One region of the Cobetia sp. 1CM21F genome, then DNA from elsewhere that is predicted to be linked to it. Evidence: predicted binding sites of a transcription regulator. Region 1 holds the regulator's gene; each other region holds the start of a gene.
The links. The regulator sigma-54, encoded in region 1, starts transcription at its own class of promoters, with help from an activator protein. The targets are predictions, from matches to a motif close to TGGCACNNNNNTTGCTNT.

Region 1 (6,503 bases):
AGTGCACGCTGGCTGTCTGCCTGGCGCAGGGCCGAGCGATTGGTCGGGGAATTGAGCAATTCCGCGACCTGCCCGAGCAGCGTCAGATGAGTCTCATCCGCTTCCTCAGGCACCAGCAGCACGAACAGCAGATCGATGGGTTCTCCGTCGATGGCATCGAAGTCGATGGGTTCACCGAGCTTCAGAAACGCAGCGATTGGCGTCTTGCAATGCGGGCTGCGTGCATGGGGCACGGCCACACCGTGGCCAATGCCGGTCGACCCCAGTCTCTCGCGCCCGATCAGGCGCGAGAAGACTTCCTGGCTATCCAGGCTGGGAATGTTCTGTGCGATGAAGGTGCTGAAGAATTCAAGCACCCGCTTCTTGCTCCCCCCGGGGACACCGTACAGCGTGCGCTCGGGGGGAAGGATCTGATCAAGTGTCATGGCTGAAGGTCAACGGGTCCCGGTGCCCTGAGAGCGAGCCTGGGACTTTTCCTTGTGTTTGACCAGCTGGCGATCCAGCTTGTCGGCGAGCGCGTCGATGGCAGCGTACATGTTGGGGTCTTCTGCCAGGGCGTGGAGGTCAGCGCCTGCCGCGTGCAAGGTGCAGGCAGCCTGCTGGCGCTCCTTCTCGATCGACAGTGTCACCTGAACATTGGTGATGTTGTCGTAATGCCGTTCGAGGCGAGCGAGCTTCTCGTTGACGTAATCGCGGAGAGGATCGGTAAGTTCCACATGATGCCCGGTGATATTCACTTGCATGGACACGCTCCTTTATCCAGCGGGTTGCCATTCAATTGTAACCCTTTTTGACTACGAGCAAACCCTGATCGGACGCTCTGCAACAGGCTTGACGGCCACCGTCTGGCGATGTTTTCGCACCCTTGCCAGTGGCGTCAGATGTCGTGAGCGTCTGTACCGACAATGCCCAAGCTTTGCGCAAAGATCAACGCTGCGCTGCATCGTGGCTCAGTGCTTGTCTTCAACTCAGTGAGGGGTATCGGAGTGGACTTCAAGGGCACGTCTGGTGGGTGGTGCGTGAAAGACGCGCAAGAAGGCGGGTTTTCGTCGCCAATCCCTGCATGTACGTCGCCTTTCAGGCGCTTCGATTGCGTGGAGCAAGCGGCGTTCCGGGAGGTTGTCCGGGTGTCATCCAGGTGCAATACGCGCAAAAGTGACTTTAAAAACATGCGATTGACGGTGAATGACGCTGCCGGAACGGCGGTTTTTTACCGTCATCCTGCGCGCCGTCATGGCCCATGACGGGCAATTGATGAGCGGTTGACGGCATGACAGAGCGCGAGACAGGCGCACCGCTGCCCGCGAAGTCAGAGGCTGATGAGCGGAAAATCCAGCGCTTGAGGTTGGCGGCGGCTGCCATTGTGGAGGTGAGAGCAGGGCATGACAGCCGCAGGTGACGCCTCAGGCCAGACGTTTGCGCTCGCTGGAGGAGGGGATGCCCATCGCTTCGCGATACTTGGCCACGGTACGGCGTGCGACCTCGATGCCATCGCTGGCGAGCAGATCGACCAGCCGCGAGTCGGAGAGAGGCTTGCGGGCCGGCTCTTCCGCGATCAGCTTGCGGATGCGGGCACGAATGGCGGTGCTTGAGTGGGCGTCGCCACTGCCGCTGCCACCGACCTGGCTCGAGAAGAAGAACTTGAGCTCGAAGACGCCGCGCGGGGTGTGGATGTACTTCTGGGTCGTGACCCGCGAGATGGTCGATTCGTGCATCTCGACCACTTCGGCGATGTTGGCCAGAATCAGCGGCTTCATGCCTTCCTCGCCTTGCTCGAGGAAGTCGATCTGGCGCGCCATGATCTCGCGGCCGACCTTGAGCAGGGTGTCATTGCGCGATGACAGGCTCTTCATCAGCCAGCGGGCTTCCTGCAGGTTGTCCTTGAGGAAGGTGTTGTCGGCTGACTTGTCGGCACGCTTGATCAGCGCGGCGTATTCCGGCTGGATGCGCAGCTTGGGCAGCGCTTCCGGGTTGAGCTCGACCTGCCAGCCATGGCGGGTATGGCGCACCAGCAGATCAGGGATCACGTAATCGCTGGCGGGCTCGCCCCAGGCGGATGCCGGACGCGGATCGAGCGCGCGTACCAGGCGGATGACGTGATCCAGCTCGTCATCGTCAAGGCTCAGGCGGCGCTTGAGCAGCTTGCGGTCATCGTTGCCCAGTGCCTCGAGGAATTGACGTACCAGGCGGCGCGCCTGCGCCAGCAGCGGCAGGTCATCCGGCAGCAGTGCCAGTTGCAGCAGCAGGCATTCGCGCAGATCACGGGCGAAGACGCCGGTCGGGTCGAACTGCTGCAGACGCAGCAATACCTGCTCGAGTTCGGAGGCCTTGAGGCCGGGCAGGCCCTGGCCGCGCAGGCCATCGACCAGCTCATCGAGTGACAGGCTCAGATAACCGGCACCGTCGACGGCATCGATCAGGCTCTCCGCCATCTGGCGTTCACGGCCATCGAGGTCGGTCATCGCCAGCTGCCAGCGCAGGTGGTCCTGCAGGCTCTCGACGCTGGTATTTCGATCGAAGTCCGTCCCTTCTTCACTCCCGCTGCCACTGCCGGAGCTGGTCAGGCTACCGGCGTGGTCCTGGTAGAGGTCCGACCAGTCGCTGTCGAGGGGGTATTCCTCGGGAATCTCGCTCGAGGAGTCGGCAGTGGAGATCTCGCTCGAATCCTGTGTCTCGACGACATCCAGCGACTCGTAGTCCTCGTCGAGCTCCAACATGGGGTTGGACTCGAGGGCTTGCTGAATCTCCTGACGCAGGTCGAGCGTCGACAGCTGCAGCAGCTGGATCGCTTGCTGGAGCTGCGGCGTCATGGTCAGCGAGGTGCCGAGGCGGAGTTGCAGGGTGGGTTTCATGGAGTCAGTCAATTCACGGCAAAGGAACGTGCTTACTACGCTATACCGTGACTCGGGGCACTGACAAGTGGTTGTCGTGAATATTCAAGCAACTTGCATGCCATGTTTCCACCAAGGTGGTATGGACGTCATGCATGCGTCTGATGTCAGACATGAAAAAGCCGCTACGCGATAAAATCACGCAGCGGCTTTTGAAGCTTTCGCATCTGGTGGGCTCAGCGCAGCCGCTAACCCTAGAGCGTGAACTCGTGGCCCAGGTAGACGTCGCGCACCTGCTGGTTGGCCAGGATGGAGTCCGCGTCACCGTGGGCGATGATCTGGCCATCGCCGACGATATAGGCGGTGTCACAGATATCGAGCGTCTCGCGCACGTTGTGGTCGGTGATCAGCACGCCGATGCCACGATCGCGCAGTTGGCGCACGATGCTCTTGATCTCGCCCACCGAGATGGGGTCGACGCCGGCGAAGGGCTCATCGAGCAGCACGAAGTCCGGCTCGGTGGCCAGTGCACGGGCGATCTCGACCCGTCGACGCTCACCACCGGACAGGCTCATGCCGGCGCTGGCGCGGATGTGCGTGATGCTGAATTCCTCGAGCAACTCTTCAAGGCGTGCCTTGCGGCCATTGCGATCCAGGTCCTTGCGGGTCTCCAGGATCGCCATGATGTTGTCGGCCACCGACAGCTTGCGGAAGATCGACGCCTCCTGCGGCAGATAGCCGATGCCGGCGCGTGCACGCTGATGCATGGCGGCAGCGGAGAGGTCCTTGTCATCGATGGAGACGTTGCCGGCATCGGCGCGCACCAGTCCGACGATCATGTAGAACGAGGTCGTCTTGCCGGCGCCGTTGGGGCCCAGCAGGCCGACGATGTCGCCCTGGCGGATCTCCAGCGAGATGTCCTTGACCACCTTGCGGCCCTTGTAGGCCTTGGCCAGATGGCGAGCGCTCAGCGTACGCGGAGTAGCAGCAGTCATGACTCAGTTTTCCTTGCTGGCATTGGCGCCGCGTGGCGTCAGAGTCATGTGCACGCGACCGCCTTCGGTCTGCTGTGCCGTCTTGCTGTTGTTGGCGTTCACCTGGCGCTTGTCGAGGAAGTACTCCACGTAGCCGCCTTCGAAGGTGTCATCGCCTTTCTCAAGACGCGCGTTGCCGACCAGCTCCACGCGGCGCTCCAGTGCATGGTAGCGGATGGTGTCGGCCCAGCCCTTGACCAGCTTCTCGTCGGGTGCGGGTTGCTGTTCCAGGTAGGCACGCTTGCCGGTGGCCTTGACCAGCGAGATCTCGCCGCTGCCGGCGCGGCTGATATCGACGCGGCTGGCATCGAGTTTCATGCTGCCCTGGCGCATCTCCACCTGGCCGGTGTAGGTGGCGGTACCGGCCTTGTCATCGAGCGACAGGGCATCCGCGGCGATGTTGATCGGCTGGCTGGCATCGCTGTCCAGCGCCATGGCGGCCGGGGCGAAGGTGGACATGCCCAGTGCCAGGCAGAGCGCCATGACACCGCTGTTGAGGGTCTGGCGACAGGCCGTCAAGGGCTTGCGAGTCGTGGAAGTCATGGTGGCTCCTTGGCATGACGGGGTCGCCGCCCGAGCAATGATGCCATCGAGCGGCAGAGAAGAAGGTGGTGCGGCGCGGGTCATGGCGTGACGGCCAGCCCGGCGGGTTCATTCACCGCTGGCAGGCGCTGCCTCGAAGGTGCTGTTGACGCGCCCATCATCGGAGGTGGTGCTGTCGGCGCCCGAGTCGATGCGCTCGGCCTCCTTGCTGGCCTCGCTCTGGCCCGTGCCGGGTTGCAGGACGCTGCGAACACGGCCCTGCAGCACGGCGGAGTCCCGGGAGAGGTCGGCGCTGAAGCTGTCGCTTTCGACATGCTGGCCATTCTGGGTGATCACGACCGGCACGTCACTCCAGGCGCGATTCTGATCACGGCTGTAGTGCAGGACGTCGGTATCGAGGGTCCAGCGGTCATCGGGCTGGCGCAGTCTGGCATTGCCCTCGAGGGTGAAGGTGTCGCCGCCGGCGCTCAACACGCCACTGTCACCCGTGGCATACCAGCGGCGGTCTTCACTGTCGTTGGTGCGAATCTTCGGGGTCTGCGCCCGGGTCACGTCATCGCCTGGCGTGTGCTCGATATGCGGCGAGGTCATGGACTGGGTCGCCACGCCGCGCGCATCGAAGCGTGTCATGTCTGCCCCGTCGAGATAGTAATCCGGCTCACTGCTGTCGACCTCGACGTTGACGGTCGATTCCAGGCTGTTGCGCTGCTCGATCAGCGCCAGCACGCCACCGACGAGCAGCAACAGCAGCATCAGCCAGAGGCGCGGAGAAGGGCGGGGCAGACGTAACATCAGGGACGCGACTCCTGCAGGTAGGTATCCAGCACCGAGGCCCAGTGGCCCTGTGCCTTGAGCAGCAGATCACAGAGCTCGCGCACGGCGCCATCGCCGCCCTGGCGTGAGGTGACCCAGTTGGCCTCGCTCATCACGTAGGCCATGGCGTTGGGCACGCTGACGCCGAGACCGACACGACGAATGGCCTCGCGGTCCGGCAGGTCATCGCCACAATAGGCGACCTCTTCCAGCTCGATCCCGTGCTCGCGGCACAGGTCGGTCAACGCGACCAGCTTGTCTTCACGGCCCTGGATGACATCCTGAATGCCCAGTTCCTTGGCGCGACGCTCGACCATCGGCGAGCTGCGGCCGGTGATCAGCGCGACGCGAACGCCACTGCGCAGCACCAGCTTGAGGCCATGGCCATCCTGGACGTGGAAGGACTTGGTCTCGACGCCGTTGGCATCGTAGTGCAGACGGTTGTCGGTGAGCACGCCATCGACATCCAGCGCCAGCAGACGCACGCGGCGTGCGCGGTCGATGATGTCCTGCGGATATTCTTCGCTCAGGGAATTCGTGTCGCTCATGGTCTTTCTCCTCGCACTCCGTGCATGCTTGACGCTGTCCTGTGAACGGCGCTGATGGGCGTTGAGCGGTAGCGTCTTGCCGGGACGATCTGCCGTCGAACAGAGACAGCGAACGCCCGCGGGAGTTCAGATCACGCCGCTGGCCAGCAGGCCGTGCATATGGATGGCTCCGATGGGGTGCTCATCCTCGTCACAGACTACCAGAACGCTGATGCGGTTTTCTTCCATGATGCGCACCGCTTCGGCGGCCAGCATGCTGGCGCGCACGGTCTTGCCGCCGCGGGTCATGACATCATCGACCTTCAGCGCGCGCAGATCGCCGTGCTGGTCGAGGGTGCGGCGCAGGTCACCATCGGTATAGACGCCGACCAGGTGGTCGTCATCATCGATCACGCAGGTGAAGCCCATGCCCTGACGCGTGATCTCGAGCAGCGCATCGCGCAGCGGGCTGCCGAGTGCCACGCGCGGCAGGGCATCGCCGTGGTGCATCACGTCCTGAACCCGCAGCAGCAGGCGTCGGCCCAGGCTGCCACCCGGGTGGGAAAGCGCGAATTCCTCGGCAGTGAAGCCGCGGGCCTCCAGCAGTGCCACCGCCAGGGCGTCGCCCATCACCAGCGCGGCGGTGGTCGAGGCGGTCGGTGCCAGATTCAGCGGGCAGGCTTCCTGGGCGACGCTGGTGTCCAGATGCGCCTCGGCGTCACGCGCCAGGGTCGAGCCGGGCTTGCCGGTCATCG
Region 2 (6,503 bases), on a different contig from region 1:
CAAGCTGACACGTGGTGGGCGCTTCCATCACGTGACCGGGGACAGCGACAAGGGCGTGGCAGCGCGCTATCTGATCGCCCGCTACCGGCTCTGCGAGCGGGTGCGTCCCTGGACGCTGGGCTTCGGCGATGGCGCCAATGACCTGCCACTGCTGGCCGCCGTCGACAACGCTGTGCTGATTCCCGGCGTCGGTGATACCACGCAGCGTGATCGGGAGCTTGCCGACTATCCGCAACTGGCGGATGAACGCCGCTGTTTTCGCGCCAATCTCCCCGGACCGCAGGGATGGGTCGAGGGATTGCGTCACTGGCTGGCCAATGGCCAGCCGGAAGAATGGACATCCAGAGGTCTGGGCGCCTGACGCCTGCCTGATGCGTGTCTTCGGCATGACAAGGAGCTGACATGAGCGATTTTTACCAGAATGGCATCATCACCAACTTCCATAACCTGACCGATCGTCCGGTGGAAGATCTCGAAGCGGACCTGATGCGCTTCTCCCGCAAGCGACCGATGAGCCTGATTCTGCCGTCGCTGTATTCCGAGCTGGAAGGCCCGGCGCTCAAGCATATCGTCGAGGAGCTGGCGCAGGTGCCCTACCTCAGCGAGATCGTGATCGGGCTGGACCGCGCCGACCGTGACCAGTTCGAGCATGCCAAGGAGTTCTTCTCACATCTGCCGCAGCATCACCGCATCCTGTGGAACGACGGCCCGCGTCTGCGGGCGCTGGATGAGGAGCTGACCGAGCATGGCCTGGCGCCGATGGAAGCCGGCAAGGGGCGCAATGTCTGGTACTGCTCAGGCTACGTCCAGGCCTCGGGCATCGCCGAGGCGGTGGCACTGCATGACTGCGATATCGTCACCTATGACCGCGGCCTGCTGGCGCGCCTGATCTACCCGGTGGCCCATCCGCAGTTCAACTACGAGTTCTGCAAGGGCTACTACTCGCGCATCGCCCAGGGCAAGCTGAACGGCCGCGTGGCGCGCCTGATGGTCACGCCGTTGATCCGTGCGCTCAAGAAGGTCTATGGCCCGCTGCCGTACCTGGATTATCTCGACAGCTATCGCTATCCGCTGTCCGGCGAGTTCTCGATGCGCACCGATGTGCTGGCGGACATCCGCATCCCCAGCGACTGGGGGCTGGAGATCGGCGTGCTGTCCGAGGTCCATCGCAACTATTCCACCAAGCGCCTGTGTCAGGTGGACATCGCCGATGCCTACGATCACAAGCACCAGCCGCTGTCCGAGGAAGATGCGCTGGGCGGCTTGAATCGCATGAGTCTGGACATCGCCAAGGCCATGTATCGCAAGCTGGCCACGCTGGGCGTCGAGATGCACGGCGAGACCTTCCGCACCATCAAGGCCACCTACTACCGTATCGCGCTGGACCTGATCGAGACCTACTACAACGATGCCGTCATGAATGGCCTGACGGTGGACCGCCACAGCGAGGAAGCGGCGGTGGAGCTGTTCGCCGCCAACATCATGGATGCCGGCAGCGCCTTCCTCGACAATCCGCGCGACAAGCCCTTCATCCCGAGCTGGAACCGGGTGCAGTCAGCCGTGCCGGACCTGCTCGAGCGCATGCACGAAGCGGTGGAGCTGGACAACCAGTAAGGCTCGCGGCGGGAAACAGCAAGACCAACGACAACGGGGCTGCCAGTGGCAGCCCCGTTGTCGTTGGAGGAAGGGAAAGCGCGGGCGTCAGACGACCTCGATGGCCGGCGGGCGCACGGTTTGCTCCATCAGCCAGGCCGCCTGGTAGGGACGGCGGGCCATGGTGGGGTCGTAGGCCTTGTCGTGGCACAGGTGGTCGGTCAGCGCGACGCCTTGCCAGCTTGCCGGCAGCGGCAGCACGCGCGGCTGATCGGTGACATTGAGGGCGAACAGCAGGCGACGCCCTTCATGGGTGACGCGCTCGAAGACGAAGAAGTCCGGGCCGACATCGAAGACATTCTGGTCGGCATCCGGGTGGAAGCAGGGTTCGTTGCGGCGCAGTGCCATGCGGCGCTTGAGGGCGTGGAATACCTCATGGGTCGCGGTGTTGGGGCTTGCCAGCAGCGCTTCCAGTTCATCGCGCTGCCATTTGCGGCGGTTGATGGCGCGCAGATGACCATCGCGCTCGACGCCTTCCTGGTGGTTGGGGGTCGCGGTCAGCGAGTGGATGTACAGCCCCGGGATGCCCTGCAGGCTCAGCATCAGGGTCTGACTGGCGATGAAACGCTCGATCTGCCACGGGTCCTGGCCGCGCCGCGTGCCCTTGAGCGCATCGAAGTAGCTGATGTTGAGCTCATAGGGGGTGTCGGCGCGCCCGGGGTTGGCGCGCATGCTGACGTAGCCACCGAAGTCATGCACCAGCCGCACCAGGGTGTCGCGCTCGTGGTCGGGCAGCAGGCCCTCAAGGGCACGAACGCCGATACCGTCGTGACTGGCGGTGAAGTTGAAGTAGCTGCAGCCGGAAGGCAGGGACGGCAGGCTGGTGGCCCACTGGGTCAGGGCGCTGGCATCGCCGGAGGTCAGGGTGTGCAGCGTCAGCGGCGGCAGCGTGAACTGATAGATCAGGTGCGCTTCATCGGCCTGGGCGCTGCCCTCGATGGCGGTGAGGTCGTGCTGTGACAGGCGATCGAGCCCGAAGTAGGACATGTTCTCGGCGTGGGGCACGTTGGTCTCGGTGATCAACAGGCTGCCCGGCGCTAGATGGTCGACGATGGCGCGCAGCAGGCGCACCACGGCGTGTGTCTCCGGCAGGTGGATGCAGGAGGTGCCCTGGCGTTTCCACAGGAAGGCCACCGCATCGAGGCGGATGATGCCCGCGCCCTGCTCGAGGTAGTAAAGCAGGATGCCGATGAATTCGAGCAGCACATCGGGATTGGCGAAGTTCAGGTCGATCTGGTCATCCGAGAAGGTTGCCCAAAGATGGCGCAGGCCACGACGGGTATGCACCGGCGTGAGCAGGGCAGATGGGCGCGGGCGCACGACCTCGGAGACATCGGTGTCGGGGTCCATCTCGATGAAGTAGTCGCGGCCGGGCTGCACGCCGGCCAGATAATCGGCGAACCACAGTGACTCGCGCGAGCAGTGATTGATGACCAGGTCTGCCATCAGGTCGCGCTGCTCGCTCAGGCGCCGGATGTCCTGCCAGTCGCCGAGGACCGGATTGACCTCGCGATAGTGGATGACGCTGAAGCCGTCATCGCTGCTCCACGGAAAGAAGGGCAGCACGTGGACACCGGACAGGCTGTCGTCCAGTCGGCTGGCGAGGAAGTCGTGCAGGGTCGCCAGTGGTGCCTCGCCTTCCTGCTGCAGGCTGTCGCCGTAGGTGATCAGCCACTGGTCGCGCTCGCTCCAGAGCGGCTCGCCTTCCGGTACGCGGGGGTTGAGGCGCGTGCGATGGAAATCCAGCACCGTCTCCAGGCGTCTGAGGACTTCCTCATGACGCTGTGGGTAGATCTCGGCGAGCAGGCGTGTGGCGTGCGCCTGGAAATCAGCCTGCGAGAGGCGTTTGGCGAGAGAGACTCTGGCGCGTGGCCTGGCGTTGCCCTCGCTCGGCGCAGGATCGGGTGCAGTGGATGTCGAGTGATCGGGAGATGACGTATCGGACATGGGCAATCCTCGTGGCAGCAAAAGCGGTCAGACTCTGCCTCGTGAGCCGCAATGGGCAGAGCGTGTCGCGGGTGATCTTCGGGAAGCCCGCCGGCGCAATCCTGCGGGGACCGGTGGCAAGACTGGAAATCACATATCAGATGAAGTCGGCTGGCCGTCGCTTGATGAAATCCCTGAATGGCGCATCGCTGAGCGGCGTCCGTGGGCGACGGCCTGGCGCCTTTACTTATGAGTCATGCACGCCTCGGGCCAGATTCGTCAAGCCTGCAAGGCAGGACGGCCAGCCTGCATGTGCCGGCTGGCCGTCCTGTCTGGCGTCATGTGGCCTGCGGCCAGCTGACGCCACTGCGCTTCATGACATGCTTTACTTGCGCAGCACGCGATACAGAATCAGCAGAATGACGGCGCCGAGCACGGCGATGACAAAGCTGGCCAGATTGAATCCCGTCACTTCACCGAAGCCCATCAGGGTGCCGACCCAGCCACCGACCACGGCACCCAGGATGCCGATGATGCTGGTGACGATGATGCCACCCGGGTCCTTGCCGGGCACGATCACCTTGGCGATGATGCCGGCAATAAGACCGAATATGATCCATGCAATGATTCCCATGTCGCAGCTCCTTGCGTCATCGTGATCAATCTCGCGGCAGAGATCATCCGCCGCCAGTCGTGAAAGGATTTCACGGCTCAGGCAAGCGTCCTTGTGAGGCGCTGCACCCTGATGTCATCTTTCGGTTATCGGGCGGGGATTTCAAGCCTGCCGGGCAGGTTGATTGACGCTTTCGCCGCGGTGTCCGCCACCCGAGGCGACAATGCAGGAAACTACTGTCGCCCCTTGGGCGCTCCCCAAGGCTAGTTCAGTCATGTCGAGGCTGACATAGGCTCCCGTGGCGGGGCCTTAACGGTTACAATACCCGCCATTCGCTGTCATTCGGCTGCGCTGCGCCACTTCCTCGCTGTGCTTCGCGCGGGGCCGCAGCCACCTCGCACCCAAGCAGGCTCTCCAACATGCACTGTCCCTTCTGTGGAACTCATGAAACCAAGGTCACGGATTCCCGACTGGTGGTCGAGGGTGACCAGGTGCGGCGGCGTCGCCAGTGCGCGGCCTGCGGTGAGCGTTTCACGACCTACGAAACGGCGGAGCTGGTCATGCCGCGCGTGGTCAAGGGTGACGGTTCGCGTGAGAGCTTCGATGAGCACAAGCTGCGTGCCGGCATGCTGCGCGCGCTGGAAAAGCGCCCGGTTTCCTCCGAGCTGATCGAGGCCGCGGTGGAGCGCATTCGTCAGCGTCTGCGTGCCACCGGCGAGCGTGAGATCGAGGCGCGGCGCATCGGGGATGAGGTCATGCAGCAGCTCAAGCGGCTGGATCAGGTCGCCTATATCCGCTTCGCTTCGGTCTATCGTCGCTTCCAGGATCTTGATGAGTTCCGCGCCGAGATCGACCGTCTCGCCCAGGAGCCCAGCTTCCTGCCGGGCGAGGAAGACGCGCGGCCCTGATGTCTCGCCACAGGCATCCTTGCAGATGCCCTCGAGGCCTGCGCCTGCTGGTCCTGTCGCGTCACGCTGAGTGGCTCAGGTCTTGGATCTTGAGCCCAGACCTCAGGCCTCGAAGTATTGACCACCGCCTGGGCTACGCCTGACCTTCTCTCGTTTCACGCCAAGGTATCGCATGTCTCTTTCTCCTCATGCTTCTCATGCTCCCCGTGACAGCCACTCTCACGACAGCCACTCTCACGACAGCCACTCTCACGACCGCAGTGCTCCCTCGGCGCGTGATGCGCGCCACATGGCCCACGCCCTGCGCCTGGCGCGCCTGGGCAGCTACACGACGCAGCCCAATCCGCGTGTCGGCTGTGTGCTGGTAGAGGCCGAGACCGATGAGGTGATCGCGAGCGGCTTTCACGTGCGTGCCGGGGAAGGGCATGCCGAGGTCAATGCGCTGGCAGAGGCGGGTGAGCGCGCGCTGGGCTGCGTGGCCTATGTGACGTTGGAGCCCTGCTCCCACACCGGGCGTACCGGCCCTTGCTCGCTGGCGCTGATCGCGGCGGGCGTCTCGCGGGTGGTGATCGCGATGCGTGATCCGAATCCGCAGGTTGCCGGGCGCGGCATCGCGCTGCTGCAGGGCGCGGGCATCGCGGTGACGGTCGGGGTGATGGAGCAGGAGGCGCGAGCGCTCAATCCCGGCTTCCTGTCACGCATGGAGCGCGGTCGGCCCTTCGTGCGCCTCAAGCAGGCCATGAGTCTGGACGGGCGCACGGCGATGGCTTCCGGCGAATCCCAGTGGATCACCGGCCCCGAAGCGCGCAGTGCCGTGCAGCGTCTGCGCGCGCGCTCCAGCGTGGTGATGAGCGGCATCGAGTCGGTCATCTTCGATGATTCGCGTCTCAATGTGCGCGCCGACCAGCTCGGGCTCGAAGACCATCCGCTGGGGCTCGAGGCGCTGGTGGCGCGTCAGCCATTGCGCGTGGTGGTGGACAGCCATCTGCGTCTGCCGCTGGCGGCGCGCATTCTGGCGCAATCCGGTCGTACGCTGCTGGTATGTGTCGCGGATGAGACAGCGGCGCAGGCTGAGCGACGTACCTTGTTGGAGGCGGCCGGTGCCGAGGTGTTGGCGCTGCCGGCCGGCGAAGATGGCCGCGTGGATCTCGAGGCCCTGCTGCGCTATCTGGCCGAGTACGAGCAGGCCAACGAGGTGCTGCTGGAAACCGGCGCGGTGCTGGCCGGGGCCATGATTAACGCGGGGCTGGTCGATGAGATGCAGCTCTTCATGGCCCCGACGCTGCTGGGGGGCGAGGCTCGCCCGCTGCTGGCACTGCCGGGGCTGGATCACATGGCGCAGCAGCGCCGGGTCGAGATTCGCGATATCCGGGCGGTGGGGCGTGATTGGCGCATCACCGCAG
Region 3 (6,503 bases), 870 kb from region 1:
CCTGAAGATTGATGAGGCCCTGAAGACTGATATAGCAATTGCAGGCGCAGGTGGGGGGCTCGAGCATGGCGCACGCTGTTGGTCATCGCTTCGCGCACGATGAACATCACCTGCAGGGCCTGGGCATCGGGGAGGTGCAGCGACTGGATGCGGTTGTCGAGCTCGAACACCATGCTTGAGCGTGTCTCGAATTCCTCGATCAAGTTGTCGGGTAAGCGGATTAAATGGTTGATCTTACCTTTGCATGAGAGTGAGACAGACCGGCATCTCATCGGATTATCTGGTTGATGCTTCACCTACTGCTGGTGCATGTTTCCTTCGCTAATTCCAGCAAGAACCCCACACGCCTCAACTTCCCGGTCATCGTTGCAACTCGCTCTCAGTGAAACGAGTTGTTTCTCAAGCGCTTGCAGAGCGGTTATCTGCGACCGCACATGAGAGATGTGATCATCGAGCAAGGTGTTGACGGCGGTACAAGGCTGATGAGGGTCGTCCTGATAGCTCTGTAGTTCGTGAATCTCAGCCAGTGACAGGCCCAGGATTCTGCAGCGACGGATGAAGGCCAGCCCCTCACCATGCTTCTCGGTATAGACACGGTAACCGTTGTCCTGCCGATCAGGCGGCGGCAACAAGCCCTGCTGTTCATAGAAGCGGATCGTCTGTGTTTCGACCCCTACCAACTGCGCCAACTGACCAATGCGCATCAGCCTCCTCCCCAACGGATTCTTTACTCTATTGACCTTATAGTAGCTTTATAGTTTTAAATGGTACCACAACATTGTTCAAGTGGAGTCGTATCATGAGCAAATCCTGTGGTGGCGCCTGTGGCGGTGATGCAACGTCCGCAGCGGATACCGATATACAGGCCTCCTCCGAGGCGCCAGGGAGATGGGTCAGTGTTTATGCCGTGCCGAAGATGGACTGTCCATCAGAAGAACGAATGATTCGCCTAGCCCTGAACGGCTTTGAGGAGATTCGGGCGCTGTCCTTCGACTTGTCGAACCGCCGGCTGAAGGTCGTGCATGACGGCGAGGTCGAGCCCGTCACCTCGAAACTGAAGACCTTGGGGCTAGGCGCCTCGCTTCAGGAAACCGTCGCTGCAAATCCGGAGACCATCAAGGCCGCCGAGTTTTCGGCAGCTTCTGCTAAGCAAGAATCCGGGACCCTGCGCTGGTTGCTCGGCATCAATGCACTTCTGTTCGTGGTGGAAATGACTGCCGGTCTGATCGCCCGGTCCACCGGCCTGATTGGAGAATCCCTGGACAATTTTGCCGATGCGGCGGTGTACGGGCTTGCCCTTTATGCGGTTGGACATAGCGTGAAAATGCAGGTACGTGCCGCGCATCTTGCTGGTGTACTGCAACTGATCTTGGCTGTGGGCGTGCTCGTAGAGGTGGTGAGACGCTTTGTATTCGGTAGTGAGCCTGAATCGCTGGTGATGATGGCTATCGCATTCGTCGCATTGATTGCCAATACCAGTTGTCTGCTGCTCATATCCAAACATCGGGAAGGCGGGGCGCACATGAAGGCAAGCTGGATATTCTCGGCCAACGACGTGGTGATCAACCTGGGGGTCATCACCGCCGGCGCCCTGGTCGCGTGGACCGGTTCCAATTATCCGGATCTGATTATCGGCACCATCGCGGGGGGCATTGTACTTAACGGTGCCAGACGCATTTTGGCGTTGAAGGGTTAAATAATGCTCATTATTGGCAAAAAGCTCTCGCCGTATGCCCTATTGTCCATATCGGGCCTGCTGGCAGCGTCTGATCAGGCTGTAAAGTGGCTGGTGCAGCAATCAATGGCCTATGGCGAGTATGTTTCGGTGACCCCGTTCTTTAACTGGGTGCACCTATGGAACACCGGTGCCGCATTCAGTCTTTTTGCGAATGGTGGAGGCTGGCAGCGCTACTTTTTTATCGGAATCGCGGTAGTGGTCTCGATTTTTCTGATCAAGCTGATCCTTGAAAATCGTCATAAAGGAGAAGCCATCGCTTACAGTCTTATCCTCGGTGGCGCCATGGGCAACCTGATTGACCGGGTCTTTCGCGGCTATGTTGTGGATTCCTTTGATTTCTATTGGCGAGACTGGCATTGGCCGGCCTTCAACCTGGCTGATATTGCAATTGTCCTCGGTGCCTTACTTTTCGTTTCCAGCAGCTTGTTGGGTAAAAAAGCAAACACCAATGCCGAGTCGGATGGATCTGACTGACACCTACGCCTATACAACACCATGACCGAACTTCCCGACAACATCCTTCACCTGCCGCAATACCAAGTACTGGGCTGCAAATCAACCGACGACAAAATGCACTTCCAGGTGGACGTGCCCGATCCCATCGCCTGCGAGGAATGCGGCGTGCAGGGTGAGTTCGTACGGTTCGGCAAGCGTGACGTTCCCTATCGTGATCTGCCCATCCACGGCAAGCGGGTCACTCTCTGGGTGGTCCGCCGCCGATACACCTGCCGGGCCTGCAAGACAACATTCAGGCCCCAGCTACCGGAGATGGTGGACGGATTCCGTATGACACTGCGGCTGCATGAGTACGTGGATAAGGAATCCTTCAACCACCCCTACACCTTTGTGGCGGCACAGACCGGCCTGGACGAGAAGACGGTGCGCGACATCTTCAACGCCCGCGCCGAGTTCCTGGGGCGCTGGCACCGCTTCGAGACGCCCCGCATCCTGGGCATTGACGAGCTATACCTGAACAAGCGCTACCGCTGCATTCTGACCAACATTGAGGAGCGAACCCTGCTCGACCTGCTGGCCACCCGCCGCCAGGACGTGGTGACCAACTACCTGATGAAGCTGAAAGACCGGCAGAAGGTCGAGATCGTCAGCATGGACATGTGGACCCCCTACCGGGCAGCGGTCAAGGCTGTGCTGCCCCAGGCCCGTATCGTGGTCGATAAGTTCCATGTGGTGCGCATGGCCAACGATGCCCTAGAGAGAGTGCGCAAGGGCCTCAGAAAGGAGCTGAAACCGTCCCAGAGCCGGACTCTCAAGGGAGACCGGAAAATCCTGCTGAAACGCGCTCACGAAGTCTCAGACCGGGAGCGCCTCATCATGGAGACCTGGACAGGCGCGTTCCCGCAACTGCTGGCCGCCTACGAGCACAAGGAGCGCTTCTACGGCATCTGGGACGCCACCACACGGCTCCAGGCAGAAGCCGCCCTGGACGAGTGGATAGCCACCATCCCGAAGGGCCAAAAGGAAGTCTGGAGCGATCTGGTCAGGGCAGTGGGAAACTGGCGCGAAGAGACCATGACCTACTTCGAGACGGACATGCCCGTCACCAACGCTTACACGGAGTCCATCAACCGACTGGCCAAGGACAAGAACCGTGAAGGGCGCGGTTACTCCTTCGAGGTGATGCGGGCACGAATGCTCTACACCACGAAGCACAAGAAGAAGGCACCGACTGCGAAGGTCTCTCCTTTCTACAAGAAAACCATCGGTTACGGACTGCCGGACTTCGCAGAGGAACTCAACTACGGAGTCGATCTATCAACCATCTGAGGGTGGTATCAGATTGATGGGGTGAAGGTGCCCCATCAACCATTAAATCCGTATATCCATGATTTCGTCGGGAGGGCGGCGCTGCAACGCGAGACACCGGAATCACGCCACCGCGTGATGGGGCTGAAGATGCACAGCAGCGAGCTGGTCAGCCATGGCGACCTCGTCTACCACGGCCGCTATCCGGTGGGCGTGGTCACCAGTGCCACCCAGTCGCCGCTGCTCGATCGCTCCATCGCGATGTGCCGCCTGGCACCGGACTTCGCAAGCCCGGGAACCCAGCTTGAGATCGGCCAGCTGGATGGCCATCAGAAGCGCCTCGCCGCCGAGGTGGTGACATTGCCCTTCCATGACCCGGAGCGCCTCAAGGTACGTAGCTGATCTCACTGCAAGGCGGGGGGCATGAGAGATGAGTCGCGAGCAATGACTTGCGCATATGCAGCGCCCTGCAAGTCATCTCACGGTGCATGCCGTGGCCGGCATGCCTCAATAACGCCCATCCTCCTCGCAGGGAAGGCTTCATGGGCTTCATATCTGAAGAGGAGTCCTCGGTTTCAAGAATGATGCAGTAAAAACAACGAATTGCTGAGGGTGGCCAATCAGGGTCATCTGGCATGTCGCTTGCTTTATCCAGCAGGTCCCCTTGAAAAACAACAACAACCCCCGGACGGGCAGTGCCGCTTGCACAGTGAAGCGCGCTGATCCACAGGCTCCGGTAAAGGAGAAAAGACGATGGATGAAAAGACGTTGCAAAGCATATTGGATATGCATCAGGCGATGAACATCGAGGTGTTCTATTGGTGGTGTACCGCCATCATGTTCCTGATCCACGCAGGCTTCCTGGCCTATGAGATCGGTGCCTCACGTTCCAAGAATGCCTTGGCATCCGGCATGAAGAACGTGCTGACGCTGGCCTCGATCATCCCCGCCTTCTACTTCGTGGGCTGGTGGATCTACAACGCCTTCCCCAACGGGCTGATCCCCATCGAGGCGTCCGCCGCTCTGCCGTGGAGCGCGAGCATGCGTCCGGACGCCGATGACATGGGCACCGGCATCTTCTTCGCCGCCTTTGCCCTGTTCGGCGCGACCACCGGCTCCATCCTCTCGGGGGCGGTGATCGAACGCATCCGCCTGGGGGCCTTCCTGATTCTGGCGGTGATTCTCGGTGCCGGTGTCTGGATCATGGCGGGCGCCTGGGGCTGGCATCCGGATGGCTGGATGCTGCACAAGCTGGGCTACCACGATGTCGGCGCCGCCGGTGTGGTGCACGCCGTGGCCGGCTTCTTCGCGCTGGGCGTGCTGCTCAATCTGGGCGCGCGCATCGGCAAGTACAGTGACGATGGCAAGCCGCAGGTGATCGCGCCGCACAACATGCCGATGACGTTGATCGGCCTGATGCTGATCATCGTCGGTTTCTTCGGCTTCCTCGGTGGCTGCATCATCTTCAACACCGGTGACATCGGCTGGACCACCATCTACGGCAATCGCACCAACCTTTCTGCCTTCGCCTTCAATACCCTGATGGGCTTCGGTGGTGGCGTGATCGGTGCCTATCTGTCCTCGCGTGATCCCTTCTGGACCATGTCCGGTGCGCTGGGCGGCATCATCACCGTCGCGGCGGGACTGGATCTCTACAACCCGGGGCTGGCCTTCGTGCTGGCGGTCACCGGTGGCGCCCTGATGCCGAAGATCGGCGCACTGCTCGAGAAGCGTGGCCTGGATGACTCCGTCGGCGCCTTCGCGGTGCATGGCTTCTGCGGCTTCTACGGCGTGGTACTGGTGGGCATCTTCGCGGCCGGCTTCCCGAATGTCGGCGAAGGCGTGCCGGACGTTTCCTTCACCGGCCAGCTGACCGGCGCGGTGGTGATGGCACTGACGGGCTTCATTCCGGGCTGGGGCGTGGCCTATCTGCTCAAGAAGTTCAACCTGCTGCGCGTGCCGCCGCATGTCGAGGTACTGGGGCTGGACCTGTTCGAAGTCCCGGCCAAGGCCTATCCGGAAAGCCTGTCCTCCGAGACGAGCTCCAGCGTGCCGGCACGTTCCGGTGGGGTGGTCGCGGCGCCGATGGACAAGCGCCCGGACATCAGCTGAGCTCTGGTAGCTGAGCCCCGGCGCACATCCTGAAGGGGCCGGTCTGTCGAGATGATGTCGAGATAAGCGCTGACTGGCCCCGTTATTGCAGTACTGGTAGACCCAACCGATATCCGCTTTCGCAAGGAGTCTTGCAATGGAAACTGTCGATACTGTGGTACACGCTGGCAACTACGCCTTCTTCTTCAGCAACTCTGGTGCCGTGGCGGTGTGCCTGCTGGTTGCCGCTGGCGTCTGCATTGCGCTGAGCGCCAACATCCTGCGCCACGAGAAAGCGTCCTTCGAGAGCAAGAAGACGCCGTGACCCTCCGGGCATCAAGACCGGCATATCAAACGCCGCAGCGCTCAGCGCTGCGGCGTTTTTGATAGGTGCCATTGCACCCGATTGGCTTTGCGCGAAGAGAGTGTGGCGTGCGTCACGCAGTCGTCACCTGAGAGCTTGATAATGGCGGCCCCTCATGGTGGCACTCATGGAACGCGCGATAGCATGAAACTGATTCATCTGACCGACACCCATCTGGTCGCTCCTGACAAGCGACTTTACGGGCTGGACCCACGTGCACGGCTGGCGGCTGCCGTTGCTGATATCAATCTGCACCACGGCGATGCTCAGGGCGTGATCATCAGCGGTGACCTGACCGATCGCGGTGAGCCGGCCGCCTTCCAGGCGCTGCGTGAGGTACTGGAAGAACTGTCGATGCCGTATTTCCTCGGCATGGGTAATCATGATGCGCGTGAGGCTCTGCAGGCCGCCTTCCCGGAGCTGCCCTGCGATGACGGAGGCTTCGTGCAGTATGCGCATGCCTTCGGCCCCGGCGCTGATGATTGCGTGCTGGTGATGCTCGATTCGGCGGTCGCGGGGGAGCATGGCGGTCTGCTGTGTGAGTCC

Region 2: the regulator sigma-54 is predicted to act here: its motif matches at 3,835-3,852, upstream of MSG32_RS01010 (sugar phosphorylase).
Region 3: the regulator sigma-54 is predicted to act here: its motif matches at 4,134-4,151, upstream of MSG32_RS07025 (ammonium transporter).

Annotation. Positions count from the first base shown of each region.
Region 1 is NZ_JALNTQ010000002.1:1,192,752-1,199,254, reverse strand. Features, by position in the region: gene MSG32_RS10830 (PTS sugar transporter subunit IIA) at 1-425, opposite strand, end outside; gene raiA (ribosome-associated translation inhibitor RaiA) at 435-743, opposite strand; gene MSG32_RS10820 (RNA polymerase factor sigma-54) at 1,404-2,852, opposite strand; gene lptB (LPS export ABC transporter ATP-binding protein) at 3,086-3,826, opposite strand; gene lptA (lipopolysaccharide transport periplasmic protein LptA) at 3,830-4,408, opposite strand; gene lptC (LPS export ABC transporter periplasmic protein LptC) at 4,517-5,200, opposite strand; gene MSG32_RS10800 (HAD hydrolase family protein) at 5,200-5,769, opposite strand; gene MSG32_RS10795 (KpsF/GutQ family sugar-phosphate isomerase) at 5,896-6,503, opposite strand, start outside.
Region 2 is NZ_JALNTQ010000001.1:247,714-254,216, forward strand. Features, by position in the region: gene MSG32_RS01000 (HAD-IIB family hydrolase) at 1-361, shown strand, start outside; gene MSG32_RS01005 (hypothetical protein) at 403-1,614, shown strand; gene MSG32_RS01010 (sugar phosphorylase) at 1,702-3,600, opposite strand; gene MSG32_RS01015 (GlsB/YeaQ/YmgE family stress response membrane protein) at 3,965-4,213, opposite strand; gene nrdR (transcriptional regulator NrdR) at 4,612-5,100, shown strand; gene ribD (bifunctional diaminohydroxyphosphoribosylaminopyrimidine deaminase/5-amino-6-(5-phosphoribosylamino)uracil reductase RibD) at 5,390-6,503, shown strand, end outside.
Region 3 is NZ_JALNTQ010000002.1:322,296-328,798, reverse strand. Features, by position in the region: gene MSG32_RS07055 (ATP-binding protein) at 1-203, opposite strand, end outside; gene cadR (Cd(II)/Pb(II)-responsive transcriptional regulator) at 297-704, opposite strand; gene MSG32_RS07045 (cation transporter) at 800-1,696, shown strand; gene lspA (signal peptidase II) at 1,700-2,212, shown strand; gene MSG32_RS07035 (ISL3-like element ISPpu12 family transposase) at 2,234-3,523, shown strand; gene MSG32_RS07030 (glycine cleavage T C-terminal barrel domain-containing protein) at 3,551-3,904, shown strand; gene MSG32_RS07025 (ammonium transporter) at 4,256-5,614, shown strand; gene MSG32_RS07020 (hypothetical protein) at 5,751-5,918, shown strand; gene MSG32_RS07015 (phosphodiesterase) at 6,102-6,503, shown strand, end outside.